DNA from 2 places in the Duganella sp. GW821-FHT07G03 genome. Region 2 is predicted to be linked to the other one. Evidence: predicted binding sites of a transcription regulator. Region 2 holds the regulator's gene; the other holds the start of a gene.
What was found. The regulator LexA, encoded in region 2, represses DNA repair genes until DNA is damaged. The targets are predictions, from matches to a motif close to ACTGTATNNNNATACAGT.
Positions count from the first base shown of each region.

Region 1: the regulator LexA is predicted to act here: its motif matches at 2,068-2,085, upstream of imuA (translesion DNA synthesis-associated protein ImuA).

Region 1 covers NZ_JBWKQE010000025.1:62,674-70,139, forward strand. Annotated here, with positions in the region: gene AC07OK_RS25515 (Y-family DNA polymerase) at 1-1,381, opposite strand, end outside; gene imuA (translesion DNA synthesis-associated protein ImuA) at 1,311-2,042, opposite strand; gene AC07OK_RS25525 (putative Na+/H+ antiporter) at 2,175-3,428, shown strand; gene AC07OK_RS25530 (addiction module antidote protein) at 3,364-3,717, opposite strand; gene AC07OK_RS25535 (extracellular catalytic domain type 1 short-chain-length polyhydroxyalkanoate depolymerase) at 3,739-4,878, opposite strand; gene hrpA (ATP-dependent RNA helicase HrpA) at 4,957-7,466, opposite strand, start outside.
Region 2 covers NZ_JBWKQE010000004.1:152,770-160,235, reverse strand. Annotated here, with positions in the region: gene AC07OK_RS07890 (SPOR domain-containing protein) at 1-741, shown strand, start outside; gene AC07OK_RS07885 (CvpA family protein) at 759-1,247, shown strand; gene purF (amidophosphoribosyltransferase) at 1,287-2,810, shown strand; gene AC07OK_RS07875 (cystathionine gamma-synthase family protein) at 2,866-4,110, shown strand; gene AC07OK_RS07870 (hypothetical protein) at 4,170-4,664, shown strand; gene AC07OK_RS07865 (serine hydrolase domain-containing protein) at 4,686-5,228, shown strand; gene lexA (transcriptional repressor LexA) at 5,232-5,870, opposite strand; gene rpsF (30S ribosomal protein S6) at 6,111-6,497, shown strand; gene priB (primosomal replication protein N) at 6,516-6,821, shown strand; gene rpsR (30S ribosomal protein S18) at 6,837-7,127, shown strand; gene rplI (50S ribosomal protein L9) at 7,162-7,466, shown strand, end outside.

The sequences.
Region 1 (7,466 bases), on a different contig from region 2:
CGGCCATGAAATAGTCGCGGGTTTGCATGGCGCCCCACCAGCCGGCCTCGATGCGCTCGCCGGTCGACATGATCTTCAGCGGCGAGCCGTAGAACGGCCGGTGGTCGCGCATCAGCAAAGGAATAGGCTTGGCCAGCAGCCAGGTCGGACGCGGCAGGCCGGGCATGTCCGGCGGCAGCTGGGCGCGGGCGTCGGCGGGACGGATTTTTTCCTGCACGCTGACCCAGGCGTTGGCCTGCTCGGGACGGTAGTCGGCGCGCGGCGCCGCTTGCAGCACGTTGTCCGGCCCCAGCCGCGCGGTCAGCAATTCCAGCAGGCGCTGCCAGTCTTCCTTGCTGCCGCCCGGCTCGGGGAACAATGAATCGCTGGGCGGCGCCATCGCCTGCACCTGCGGCGCCTCCAGGCACAGGCCGATCACCGGCGCGTCCAGCACCTGCTTGGCCAGCCGCTCCTTGAGCAGGCGCACCAGATGCTCGTCGCGCCAGGTCGGCTCGGCCAGCACGATGTCGATCACCGTCGGCGGACCGGCCACCTTGCCGCGCTCGTGCTCCAGCAGCAGCCGGATGCGCTCGACCGCGAACTGGCGCGCGCTGAGCCAGCCGGTCAGCTGCTGCAACAAGCGGCGCGCGCCGAACAGCAGCGCTTCGGCGTTCTCCACACGGTCGAACAATTCCAGCTTGGCGCTGAAGCTGGCCGGTGCTTCCAGCCATCGATGCATCTCGGCGCGTTCGCCGTAGGCATCGTCCAGCATGTCCAGCAAGGCGCGGCCGCAGCGGCGCTGCAAGCCGGGACGCGGTAGGCGGCGCATCTCGCCCAGCGTCAAGCACCCTATGCCTTCCAACCAGCTCAGGTAGGGCCGAGCCGGAGGCAGCAGGCTGCCGGGCAAGCGGTCCATGCGCCGCACTAACGCGTCCATCGACAAGGCCCGCCCGGCGTGGCTGCGAGCCAGCAGCCAGGCGCCGCGCGCGGTGGGCGCGCAGCTGAGCGTGGCCGTGAAACCGAGCGCCTCCATGCTGGCCGCCACCTGCCGGCATAGCGCGCGGATGCCGCCGAACAGGCGCAGGCTGGCGCCGATGTCGAGCAGCAGCGTGGCTTCCTCCGCCTGCGCCAGTTGCGGCGTAAATTGCAGCAGCGCCAACGCCACCGCCTGTTGCGCTTCCATCTCGCGCTTCGGCGCGCGCTGCTGGAACTGCGACTGCGGCGCCAGCATCAGCGCGCCGCCGCGCCGCATGCCCACGTCCACGCCGGCCTGCCGCGCCAGCGCCGACATGGCCACCACCCGCTCCTGCTCCAGCACCACGGTGCAGCCGTCAGCCGACCAGCGCGGGCAGAATACTTCGAGCGGGAGCCGTGGCAGGTGTAGTCCGATCCAGAGGCGCATGGCGTTGTAAGAGCGATGGGGTTAATGGCAAAAATAATGGGGTGTCGCGCTGCGGTCCTCGTCGTTTGACAAAGCCGATGTTGATGCCGCCCGGCGCCGTGTGCAGCGACAGCCGCAGCGGCGCCGGCGAGGCATCCTGCGCGGCCGCCAGCGGCCGCAGCATGCAGAACAAGGTGTCTCCGCTTTGCGCCGCCAGATGCAGGCGGCGCAGCGTTTCGCCGCGCGCATGGCTTTGCCACAGCAGCAGCGCGCCACAACAGCCGCTGCGCAACACTTGTTCGGCGGCCCACAAGGCGTCGCCGCTCTTGGCGCCGCTGCGTATCCAGATCAGCTGCGACGGTTCCAGCCCCAACGCCGCCAGCGCCAGCGCCTGCGGCGCATGCGGCGGTTGCAGCAGCGCGATGGGCCGTTTGCCCAGGCCCAGCAACGCCGGCCGCAGCAGACGCAGTTCGCCGATGCCGTGCTGCTGCACCAGCAGGTCAGTCAGCACGCCCAGCGGCCACCCACCGCCCGGCAACTGCGCCGACAAGGCGGCAAAGCCGGTGTCGACGCAGCGGGTGGCGCTGTGCGCCAGTTGCGACGCCAACCATAACGCTGGATGGACGGCTTCGGGCGCAAGGGCGGCGGAACGGGGGGCGGAATGGGTCGCGGGCAGGCTCATGATATGGATGGATTCTACCGCAAATACTGTATGAATACACAGTACTATTTGTTGGCATTTTTGGCAAGGCCAATCTGTATCGTGCGCCTCATGCTGTACCATGTGGCTCAGGCAACTCAACAAGGACATCCTTTGCAAACCATCCAACTGGTCGGCGCCATCCTGTTCGGAATGGCGCTGCTGCACACCTTCGCAGCCAAATCCTTCGAAGTACTGTCGCACCGCCACCCGCGCCATGCGGGCCTGCTGCATCTGTTGGGCGAAGTGGAAGTGGTGTTCGGCTTCTGGGCCTTTATCCTGATTATCGCGATGGCCGTGCTGAGCGGAGGCGACGCCGCCATTCAATACGCCGAGTCGCGCCAGTACACCGAGCCGTTGTTCGTGTTCACCGTGATGGTGGTGGCGGCCTCGCGGCCGGTGCTGGACATCATGGAGCGCATGCTGCTGGTGCTGGCCAAACTGCTGCCGATGCGCACCGAACTGGCGCTGGTGTGGTTCGGCCTGGCGCTGGTACCGCTGACCGGTTCGCTGATCACCGAGCCGGCCGCGATGACCCTGGCCGCGCTGATGCTGGCGCCGCTGATTTTCCGCGACGGCATGCCGGAATGGCTGAAGTACGGCGCGCTGGGCGTCCTGTTCGTCAACGTCTCGATCGGCGGCACGCTGACCGCCTACGCCGCGCCGCCGGTGTTGATGGTGGCCAGCACCTGGCAATGGGACAGCGCTTTCATGGCCACGCATTTCGGCTGGAAGGCTGCCATCGCGGTGCTGATCAACGCCACCGTGATCACCTTCGTGCTGCGCAAGCATTTGCGGGCGCCGGCCGCACCGTCGGCTGACGTCGTGGCGGCGCCGGCGGTGCCGTTGACGGTCACCGCGATCCATCTGGTGTTCCTGGCGGCGGTGGTGGTGCTGGGCCATCACACGGTACTGTTCCTCGGCATCTTCATGCTGTTCCTGGGATTCACGCAGGCTTACCAGCGCTACCAGAATCCGCTGATCATCAAGGAGGGCCTGCTGGTCGGCTTCTTCCTGGCCGGGCTGGTAGTGTTGGGCGGCATGCAGCAATGGTGGTTGCAGCCCATCGTCGAGAGTTTGCCGCCGGTGGCGCTGTTCTTCAGTGCGCTTGGCCTGACGGCGATTACCGACAACGCCGCGCTGACCTATCTCGGTTCGCTGATCCAGGGGATTTCGGCGCAGTCGCAATACATGTTGGTGGCCGGCGCGGTGGCCGGCGGCGGCCTGACGGTGATCGCCAACGCGCCGAATCCGGCCGGCGTGTCGCTGCTGCGGCGCGGCTTCCAGGACGAATCGATAGGCGCTATCGGCCTGCTGGCCGGCGCGCTGGCGCCGACGGCCGTGGCTGCGCTGGCGTTTCTGCTGTAGTCACCTCGACCTGGAATTTCAATCCAAGCGCACGCATGACTTTCAAGATGGTCGCGAAGCTTGGATTGCCATCGGCGGAAAGGGCCTTGTATAAGCTTTCGCGGCCCATTCCCGTTTCGTTGGCAAGTTGCGTCATCCCGTAGGCTCGGGCGATGTTGCCCAGCGCCTTCGCAATGAACGCCACGTCATCACCCGCCTCTTCAAGGCAAGCCTCGAAGTAGAGGGCCATGTCTTCTCTTGTCTGAAGATATTCGGCACTATCCCAATTCTTCAACTCAAGCATCGCGATAACCTCCTGCACCGTGTCAAATCATATGCGCTGGTGACGTGAGAAAAATTCTAACATCATTTTGCTGGCATCCGGGCCGGCCTTGGCGTTGAAGGCCAGCGCCGGATCGCCGCCGCTCCAGGCGTGCTCGAGGTCGGCGATCTGGGCCACGCGCAGCAGCAGTTTTCTTCCTTCGTAAAAATCGTGCAGCTGGTGGGCGTTGTGGCGGCCGCCGCGTCCTTGCGGGTTGTGGGTGACCTTCGGCGCCGCCGACAGCCGGTTCAGCAGCCGACTTTGGCGCGCCAGCTGGAGTTGGTTGATCGGGCGGACCACCTTGTCGCCCTCCCCCTGGATCAGGATCGCGGGCATGCCGGGGAATTGTGGATGGCGCATCATCACCTCGTGCGCAGCGGCCTCGGTACGCGTGGCGCCGCCGTGCTGCATCACGCCCAGCGCGCCGATGGTGTTGTGGCCTGCGCCGAACACCGGGCCTGAATGCAGCCCCACGGCGGCGAACAGCTGCGGGTGGTTCAGCGCGACGATGTTGGCCATGCCGGCTCCAGCCGAAAGGCCGGCGACGTAGATGCGCGAACGGTCGATGGCGTATTGCGACGTCACCTTGTTGATCATGCCGACGATGACGGGGACGTCGCCGCCGCCCTCCTGCGTGGCGCGGTCGTACCATTTCCAGCAGCGCTGCGCCTGGACGCTGACCAGTTGCTGCGGATAGAGGACGGCATAGCCCATCTGCTCGGCCCACTGGTTCATGCGCGTGCCTTGCGCGAATTGGGTCGCGGTCTGGTGGCAGCCGTGCAGCATCACCAGCAGCGGCAAGCCTAGGCGTTGCGTGTCTTCGGGCGGATTGTTTGGCAGGTAAAGCCAGTAACTCATGCGGCGTGCCGGCGTGCCGACACCTGGCGGTGCGCTGAAGTGTGAGGCCAGCCATTTTCCCGGCGATGGGGGGACGTGTGTGGCGACGGAGGTCGTGGCGCGCACACGGGGCGCGGCCGGCTTGGCTGGCTTGACGGCGCTCTTGGCCTTGACGGCCGGCTTGCGTTTCCGTTTAGGCTTGGCCGCTGCGGGGACGGCGAACAGCGCCGTCACCAACTTGCTGACGGAACGGCTCTGCCGCTTCCCCGTGCGGACCAAAGTGCGTAACAAACTGCTGGCGGCTCTCTTCATGGCGACGATCTCCTGTTGCCATAAAGTCTACCCCGAAACCCGCCCCAGCCTGCGTGCGCCAGCGCTCATAGCAGCCGATCAGCGCTGCATCGACTCCCATACTTTCAACAGCCGCTTGGCAGATACCGGCATCGGCGTGCGCAGCTCCTGCGCGAACAGCGATACGCGCAACTCCTCCAGCATCCAGCGGAATTCCACCATCTTCGGATCGGTGTTCTTGCCGGCCGATTTGTCCTTGTTGGCGCGCTGGTACAGCGTGGCCGCCTGCTGCCATTCTGCCATCAGCTTGGCGTCGCGCGCGGGATCGCCGCGCAGCTTCTCGATACGCACGTTCATCGCCTTCAGATAGCGCGGGAAGTGCGACAGCTGGCTGTACTCGTTCTCCGACAGGAAGCGCTTGTTGACCAATCCCTGCAACTGCGACTGCATGTCGGCCGCCGCCTGCGCGGGCAAGCCTTGCAGGCGCTTGGGCAGGCCATGGAACTCGGTCAGCACCTGCGACAGCAAACGCGCGATCTCGTTCACCAGCAGCACCAGGCGCGATTTGCCCTCGTCCTTGCGCTTGGCGAAACTGGCTGCATCCAGCGGCAACGGATCTTGCAGGCAGGCGATGTCCAAGGCCTTGTTGATGATCTGCTCGCGCAGCTCTTCCTGCGTGCCCATGCTCATGAACTGCATGCCCATCTGCTGCAAGCCGGGGATGCCTTTTTCAATGAACTTGATCTGGTCCTTCATCTGCAAGGAGAACAGGCGGCGCAGGCCGATACGGTGCGTGCGCGCAGCCACGGTCGGATCGTCGAACACTTCCAGGTCGCAGTGCGTGCCCTTGTCGACCAGCGCAGGGAAGCCGATCAGCGTCAGCTTGCCTTGGGCGATTTCCAGCAACTCCGGCAGCTCGCCGAAGGTCCACGAGGTCAGGCCGGTCAGCGTGATGCCGCTGGCGGCCGTCGGCGCGGCGGCCGCAGGTGCTCCCTTGCCTTGCGCGGCAGGTGCACTGGCTTTCGCCGATGCGGACGGCGCGGCGCTGCCACCAGTGCCCAGCGCACGCATGCTGACGCCCTGCCCGCCCGACGACTCGGCCATTTTCTGGAAGCTCTCGCGCGCCTGCGTGCCGAATTCCGCCTGCAGCGTGGCCAGGTTGCGGCCCATCTCCAGCTGGCGTCCGTGCTCGTCGATCACCTTAAAGTTCATGAAGTGGTGAGCCGCCAGCGTTTCCGGCTTGAAGTCGCTGGTCAGCACCGAGATCGTGATCTGCTTGCGGATGTCGGCGATGATGGCGTCAACCAGGTCGCCACGGCCGAACACACCCGCTTCATGCACACGCTCGCAAAACTTGGCGGCGTAATCCGGCAGCGGCACGCAATGGCGGCGCAGCTTTTGCGGCAGGGATTTGAGCAGCAGATGCACCTTCTCCTTCAGCATGCCCGGCACCAGCCACTCGCAACGTTCGCGCGGCAGCTGGTTCAAGGCAAACAGCGGCACCGCCATGGTCACGCCATCGCGCACGCTGCCCGGTTCGAAGTGATAGGTCAGCAGCATTTCCAGCCCCGTCACCGACATCATCTTCGGGAACAGGTCGGTGGTGACGCCGGCCGCTTCGTGGCGCATCAATTCGTCGCGGTTCAGGTACAGCAGCTTGGGCTCGGCGAACGTCGCATCCTTGTGCCACTTCTCGAAGCCGGCGCCGTTGACCACGTCGGCCGGTATCAGCTTGTCGTAGAAGGCGGCGATCAGTTCATCGTCCACCAGCACGTCGAGACGGCGCGACTTGTGCTCAAGGTTTTCGATTTCCTTGATCAGCTTATGGTTGTGCGCGAAGAACGGCGCCCGCGTTTCGTAATCGCCGCCGACCAGCGCATCGCGTATGAAGATCTCGCGCGCCTCGGTCGGATTGAACAAGCCGTAGTTGATGCGGCGCTGGCTGTACACCACCAGCCCGTACAAGGTGGCCCGTTCGGACGCGCTGACCTGCGCCGATTTCTTCTCCCAGCGCGGCTCGCCCCAGGACTTTTTCAGCAGGTGGCCGCCGACCTTTTCCAGCCACTCCGGCTGGATCTGCGCCACGCAGCGCGCGTACAGGCGCGTGGTGTCGACCAGTTCGGCCGCCATGATCCACTTGCCCGGCTTCTTCAGCAGCGAGGAGCCCGGCCAGATATTGAACTTGATGCCGCGCGCCCCCAGGTAGCCGGCGCCCGGCTCGTCCTCGCCCTTGAAGCCGATGTTACCCAGCAGGCCAGTCAACAGCGCCAGGTGCAGGTTCTCGTAGGTGGCCGGCGTTTCGTTGACGCGCCAGCCCTGTTCCTTGACGATGGTCAGCAGCTGCGAATGCACGTCGCGCCACTCGCGCAGCCGCAGTTGCGACAGGAAGTTGGTGCGGCAATTGTCCATCAGCTGGCGATTGGTCTTCTTGTGCTCAATCGCGTTGTCGAACCACTTCCAGATCTTGAGATAGCTGAGGAACTCCGACTTCTCGTCGGCGAACTTCTTGTGCGCTTCATCGGCGGCCTGCTGGTGCTCCATCGGACGGTCGCGCGGGTCCTGCACCGACAGCGCGGAGGCGATGATCAGCACTTCTTCCAGGCAGACGT
Region 2 (7,466 bases):
TCCGAACCGAAGCCGCTGGCGTCCGATATCGAAATCAAGATTCCCGCCAAGGACAAGCTGGCCGAGGCCGCTCCTGCGCCGGCCGCCGCGCCGGTAGCGCAGAGCGCCGCGCTGGATAGCCGGGAAGAAATCGTCGACGACGTCAAGCCGGCCAAGCCCGCCGCCGCGCCGGCCGCGCCGCTGGTGGTCGCACCGGTCAAGGTCGATACCGCCAAGCGCGACGCCGAACTGAAGGCCGAAGCCAAGGCCAAGGCTGAGACGATCGCCAAACTCAAGGCCGACAACGAAGCCAAGGCCCGCCAGGACGCCGACTACAAGCTGGAAATCGAACGCAAGCAAGCCGAAGTGAAGGCCGAGGCCAAGGCCAAGGCGGAAGCCGAGCGCAAGCTGGCCGAAGCCAAGGCCGCCAAGCAGGCCGACAGCGCCAAGCCGGCGGCGACGTCGGAAGACGCCCGCGCCCTGGCCATCCTGGAAGGCAAGGCCGCCGCCAAGCCGGCCGCCGCCGCCGCCGAAACCGGCCAGAAATTCGTGCTGCAAGTGGCCGCGCTGAGCGACCAGGCCAAGGTCGACGAGCTGCGCGAAAAATTGAAGAAAGCCGGCATCAGCTCCTTCACGCAAAAGACGCCGTCCGGTGACATCACCCGCGTGCGCGTGGGGCCGTTCACCAACAAGGACGAGGCCGAAAAAGTGCGGGCCAAGCTGAGCGCCATGGGCCTGAGCGGCCGTCTCGAAACCGTCTGATCCAGCAGGCGCCCGACGTGACGATATTTGATTATCTGGTGATGTTTGTATTGGTCGCATCGGTCATCATCGGCATGGCGCGCGGCCTGGTGAAGGAAGTGTTGTCGCTGGCGGGCTGGGTGGTGGCCTTCGTGGTCGCCAACGCCTACGCCGCCGTGCTGGCGCCCATGCTGCCGCCGGTGGTGCCGGGCGAGGTGTTGCGGCTGATTCTTGCCTTTATCGCACTGTTTATCGGTGTGAAGATTTTGACGGGCCTGTTGGCCATGGCGCTGGCCGCCTTGCTCGATGCCGGCGGCCTCAGCCTGGTTGACCGCGCGCTGGGCATGGTGTTCGGCTTCGGTCGCGGCCTTGTAATTGTGCTGGCCGGTGTCATCCTGTGTGGGATGACCTCGATACCGCAACAAGCATTCTGGAAGGATGCGCTATTGAGTCCGTTCGCGGAGACCGGAGCGCATACGGTGAAAGCCTTTCTTCCCGCTGCCATGGCGCAGCATGTGAATTTTTGAATTCTTTAAATCAGTAGCACCCAGTCCAGGAGCAACATCATGTGTGGCATCGTCGGCGTCGTTTCTCATCAACCTGTCAACCAACTGCTGTATGACGCATTGCTGCTGCTGCAGCACCGCGGCCAGGATGCGGCAGGTATCGCGACCAATCACAGCAGCATGTTCGCCATGCACAAGGCCAACGGCCTGGTTCGTGACGTTTTCCGTACCCGTAACATGCGTACGCTGCAAGGCAATTCCGGCATCGGTCACTGCCGCTATCCAACCGCCGGTTCGTCGAGCGAGGAAGAAGCGCAACCGTTCTACGTCAACGCCCCGTTCGGCATCACCCTGGCGCACAACGGCAACCTGACCAACTGGGAACAGCTCAAAAAAGAAATGTTCCAGAACGACCGCCGCCACATCAACACCGATTCCGATTCGGAAGTGTTGCTCAACGTGCTGGCCCACGAGATCCAGAAAGCCACCACCGGCATCTCGATCGACGCTGAAACCATCTTCAACGCCGTGACCGTGCTGCATCGTCGCGTGCGCGGCGGCTACGCTGCCGTGGCGCAGATCGCCGGCGTCGGCCTGCTGGCCTTCCGCGATCCGTTCGGCATCCGTCCGCTGTGCCTGGGCATCAACGAAACCGAGCTGGGCGCAGAGTACCTGATCGCTTCCGAGTCCGTGGCGCTGGAAGGCATGGGCTTCCGCTTCGTGCGCGACATCGCGCCGGGCGAGGCGGTCTTTATCGACGCCGACAAGCAGCTGCATTCGCGCCAATGCGCGGACAATCCGTCGCTGAACCCTTGCGTGTTCGAGTTCGTCTACCTGGCGCGTCCGGATTCCGTCATCGACGGCGCCTCCGTCTACGCCACCCGCCTGAAAATGGGCGAGTACCTGGCCGAGAAGATCAAGCGCGAATTCAAGGATGGCGAGATCGACGTCGTCATGCCGATTCCGGATTCGTCGCGTCCCGCCGCGATCCAGCTGGCGCTGGCGCTGAACGTGGAATATCGCGAAGGCTTCATCAAGAACCGCTACATCGGCCGCACCTTCATCATGCCGGGCCAGGCCGCGCGCAAGAAGTCCGTGCGCCAGAAGCTGAACGCCATCGCTTCCGAGTTCAAGGACAAGGTCGTGCTGCTGGTGGACGACTCCATCGTGCGCGGCACCACCAGCCGCGAGATCGTGCAGATGGCGCGCGAAGCCGGCGCCAAGAAGGTGATCTTCGCTTCGGCGGCGCCACCGGTGATCTTCCCTAACGTGTACGGCATCGACATGCCTACCCGCGACGAGCTGATCGCCTACGGCCGCAGCACCGAGGAAGTCTGCCGCGAGATCACCGCCGATCACCTGGTGTACCAGGATATCGACGCGTTGAAGCGCGCCATCTCCGACGTCAACCCGGCGCTGAAGAACTTCGAGGCTTCGTGCTTCGACGGCGTCTACGTCACTGGCGACATCTCCAAGGACTACCTGGACAAGCTGGAATACGCGCGCCACCACCCGAAGGCCGCCGGCCCCGAGGATGCTGGGCGCTCGCAACTGAATCTGAATCTCGCGACCGCCGAAGGCTGATGTCGCGCCCGGTGCGGATCATTCCGCACCGGGCTTTTTTTTTGACTGCTTGAACATGAACGACAAGAAAAACTACGGCTTCACCACCACCATCCTGCACAACGATCGCCAGAAGGGCATCGAGCACGGTTCGCTGCACAAGCCCATCCACACTTCGGTCGCCTTCGGTTACGCCGACGCGCGCCAGCTGGCGTCTGTGTTCCAGGGCAAGGAGCCGGGCTTCCGCTACGGCCGCCAGGGCAACCCGACCATCTCCGCGCTGGAGGACAAGGTCAACCAGATGGAGCAGGGCGTCGGCACGATCTGCTTCGCCACCGGCATGGGCGCGATCGGCGCCGTGTTCCAGTCGCTGCTGCGCGCGGGCGACCATGTGGTGTCGTCGTCTTTCCTGTTCGGTAACACCAACAGCCTGTGGCAGACCACCATGGCGCAGGGCGTGGCGGTGTCCTTCGTCGACGCCACCGACGTCGCCAACGTGGCCGCCGCCATCACCGAGCAGACCCGCGTGGTGTTCGTCGAGACCATCGCCAATCCGCGCACGCAAGTGGCCGACCTCAAGCGCATCGGCGAGCTGTGCCAGCAGCGCGGCATCCTCTACATCGTCGACAACACGATGACCACGCCTTACCTGTTCCGTCCGAAATCGGTCGGCGCCGGGCTGGTGGTCAACGCGCTGACCAAGTCGATCGGCGGCCACGGCAACGCGCTGGGCGGCAGCCTGACCGACACCGGCGCCTACGACTGGACCCGCTACCCGAACATCTACGAGAACTACAAGAAGGCCGCGCCGCTGCAATGGGGGCTGGCGCAGATCCGCGCCAAGGGCTTGCGCGACTTCGGCGCCTCGCTGGCGCCGGAGGCGGCGCACCACATCGCCGTCGGCGCCGAGACGCTGGCGTTGCGCATGGAGCGCACCAGCGCCAATGCGCTGGCGCTGGCCCGGCTGCTGGAAGCGGACGAGCGCGTGGCCGCCGTCTACTACCCAGGCCTGGCGTCGCATCCGCAGCACGCCATCTCCAGCGAACTGTTCCGCAGCTTCGGCTCGCTGCTGAGCTTTGAGCTGAAGGACGGCATCGACTGCTTCGACTTCCTGAACCGCTTGAAACTGGCGATTCCAGCCTCCAACCTGGGCGACACGCGCACGCTGATCATCCCGGTGGCGCACACCATCTTCTTCGAGATGGGCGCGGAACGGCGGGCGTCGATGGGCATCGCGGAATCGCTGATACGGGTGTCGGTCGGCATCGAAGATACCGACGATCTGTTGGACGATTTCACGTGCGCACTGGAAGCTTGCTGAGCATCGCGCCGAGTTGTGATAATCTAAGCTTTCAATTTTGCTAAGCGGGAGGAGGCGTTATGAGAGCAGCATGGGTATTTGCCTTGACCGTGCTGTCGACCAACGCCTGCGCCGACGAGCAGGCCCGCCGCCTGGCCCGCCAGGCCGAGATCGAGTACTACACCAGCCGCTACGACGGCGCCGATATTTCGCTGGCCCGTTTCAACTGCCAGCCTCCCAACATGCCGATGCGCCCGGCGCAGGCCGGCGGCCCTGCCATGACGCGGGCGCTGGCCGCGTGGCGCAGCTGCTACGACCAGTTCCTTGCGAATTACAATGCCGCACTCCCGGTGGGCAAGAGCATCCCCCCCGACCTGGCCGACCTGATGACGGATGATGAAATCGACGCCGCCCAGGCCTTGATGAGCGAGGTGTTCGTGCGCGTGGCGGACGAGGCCAAGCGCCAGGCGGACGCGGTCACCTTGTCGCAGGCGGCGTGGGAGGGCCGGCGCGGCGACATCGCCTTGAGCGCGCGCGAGCTGTCGCACCTGCCGGAGACCGCAGGCAAGCGCTAAGCTGCCGTTTGGCAGGAATTGATGCAATATTGTCTTTTGCGCACCGGCGTCGATTATGAAACCCTGGTTCGCCAGCGCATCACCGGCGCGCTGGGCATGGGCAGCACGGCGATCGCATTGACGCCGGCCATGCGCCAGCACCTGGCGACCGGCTACGACATGCCGGGCAGGGTGGCGTCCAACTGGGATATGCCGGCGCTGGCCGGCATGGGCGCGCTGCGCTCGTCGACGGCGGACCTGTTGAAGTTTGTGGGCGCGAATATGGGATTGCTGAAGACGCCGCTGTACGGCGCGATGCAGGCGGCGCACCGGCCGCGTCACGCGGTCGAGGGCAAGCCGGAGTTGTCGGTGGGGCTGGGGTGGCATGTGCTGGAGCAGCACGGCTCGCACATTGTCTGGCATAAGGGCGGCACGGGCGGCTACCGCACTTATATCGGCTTCGACACCAGTGCGCAGCGCGGCGTGGTGCTGATGTCGAACTCGCACATGGGCTCGGACGACATCGCCAGGCGGGCGCTGAACAGCGCCTTCCCGCTCATCGTGCCCAAGCCGATGGCGATGTAGAGCTTAGTGCCAGCTGCGCATCAGGCCGACCGCCAGGCCTTCCAGCGCGAACTCGTCCGCTTCAGGATCGACCTTGATGATCTTGAAGTCCGGGTTTTCCGGCAGCAGTTCGACCAGCGAGCCGGTCTTGCGGTAGCGCTTGACGGTGACGTCGTTGCCGATGCGGGCCACGACGATCTGGCCGTTCTTGGCACTGTCCACTTTTTTGACGGCCAGCAGGTCGCCGTCCATGATGCCGGCGTCGCGCATCGATTCGCCGCGCACCTTCAGCAGATAGTCGGGGCGGGACGAGAACATGGCCGGATCGACGCTGTAGCTGGTTTCCAGGTTTTCCTGCGCCAGGATGGGCGAGCCGGCGGCCACGCGGCCGATCAGCGGCAGCGACATCATCAGCGACACCGGCACCTTGGACGCGGCCGGCTCGGCGTGCACGCCCAGCAGGCGGATGCCGCGCGAAGTGCCGGCGGCGATCTCGATCGCGCCCTTGCGCGCCAATGCCTGCAAATGCTCCTCGGCCGCGTTGGCGGACTTGAAGCCCAGCTCATTGGCGATTTCGGCACGGGTCGGCGGGAAGCCGGTGTTTTCGATGGCATCCTTGATCAGATTGAGAATTTGTTCCTGTCTTGCGGTGAGCTTGATCATAGAGTGCTTTAGGCCTGTGTATATAGACAGTCTGTATTTTTGTACAGTGTGAAGCGAAATGCAAGGGAATTTGTTGCTTAGCACGAAATAATTTCATGGAGGCTCGCAAGGGATGGGATTTTGCGTCCGCCCCGGGGCTGGTCTTTTGGCGGAAAAGCTGATATAGTCGCGGGCTTACCTCTTCCCACACCTGTCTTGACGCCAGGGTGGGCTATATTCACAGTCCTTAAGGGAGTTTGCATGCGTCACTATGAAATAGTATTTATCGTCCATCCGGACCAGAGCGAGCAAGTGCCCGCCATGATCGAGCGTTACAAAGCCTCGGTAACCACCCGCGGCGGCGCCGTGCACCGTGTTGAAGATTGGGGCCGTCGTCAGATGGCTTACTCGATCCAGAAACTGGCTAAAGCACACTACATCTGCCTGAACATCGAATGCGACAACGAGACCCTGGTCGAGCTGGAAACCGCCTTCAAATTCAATGATGCCGTGCTGCGTCACCTGACCGTCAAGATGAAGAAAGCGGAAACCGCTCCTTCGCCGATGATGAAGTCGGTACAACGTGAAGATGCAGCGAAATCGCATCGCACCGAAGCTCCAGCAGTTGCTGCTGCTCCTGCGGCCTAATTGTTGCCAGGAACCGAGCTGAATCAGCTCCAGTTTATTGCTCTCATCGCCGAACGGGACGCCTTGCGCTACACCCCGGCCGGCATGCCGATCGTGAATGCTGTACTCCAGCACCGATCCCAGCAGATGGAGGCAGGCATCGCCCGATTGAGCGAGTTTGAAATTTCCGCGGTTGCCGCGGGCGAGATTTCAGGCCGCTTCAGTCAGGCGCCACTGGCAGGCATGTATCAGTTCACCGGTTTTCTGAACAAGAAGAATCGCAATAGCAAAAGCCTGGTGTTTCACATCATTGATTTTAGTGCTGTCCCAGACAGCTCAATTTAGATACAGGAGCCTAAAATGGCATTCGGTAAAAAGTTCGACAAAAACAAGCTCAAGCTGAAAGAAAAGCGCAAGCAACAGAATCCTTTGTTCAAGCGTAAGAAATTCTGCCGCTTCACCGCAGCAAACGTAGAACAAGTTGACTACAAAGACGTCGACACCCTGAAAGACTTCGTCCAGGAAAACGGCAAAATCATGCCAGCACGTCTGACCGGTACCAAGGCGCACTACCAGCGTCAAGTTGACACCGCAATCAAGCGCGCTCGCTACCTCGCGCTGCTGCCTTACACCGATCTGCACCACGCTTAATTGCGTCGTCTAGATAAGATCCTGGAGAAGAACTATGCAAATCATTCTGTTAGAAAAAGTCGTCAACCTGGGCAACCTGGGTGAAGTCGTTAAAGTTAAAGACGGTTACGCACGTAACTTCCTGATTCCGCAAAAAATGGCTCGCCGCGCTACCGCGTCCGCCGTTGCTGAATTCGAAGTCAAGCGCGCTGAACTGGAAAAAGCTGCTGCTGAAAAGCTGGCTGCTGCTCAAGCCCAAGGCGAGAAACTGAACGGCATGACCGTGAACGTTTCGCAAAAAGCTGGTGTTGACGGCCGTCTGTTCGGCTCCGTCACCAACTTCGACATCGCTGAAGCGCT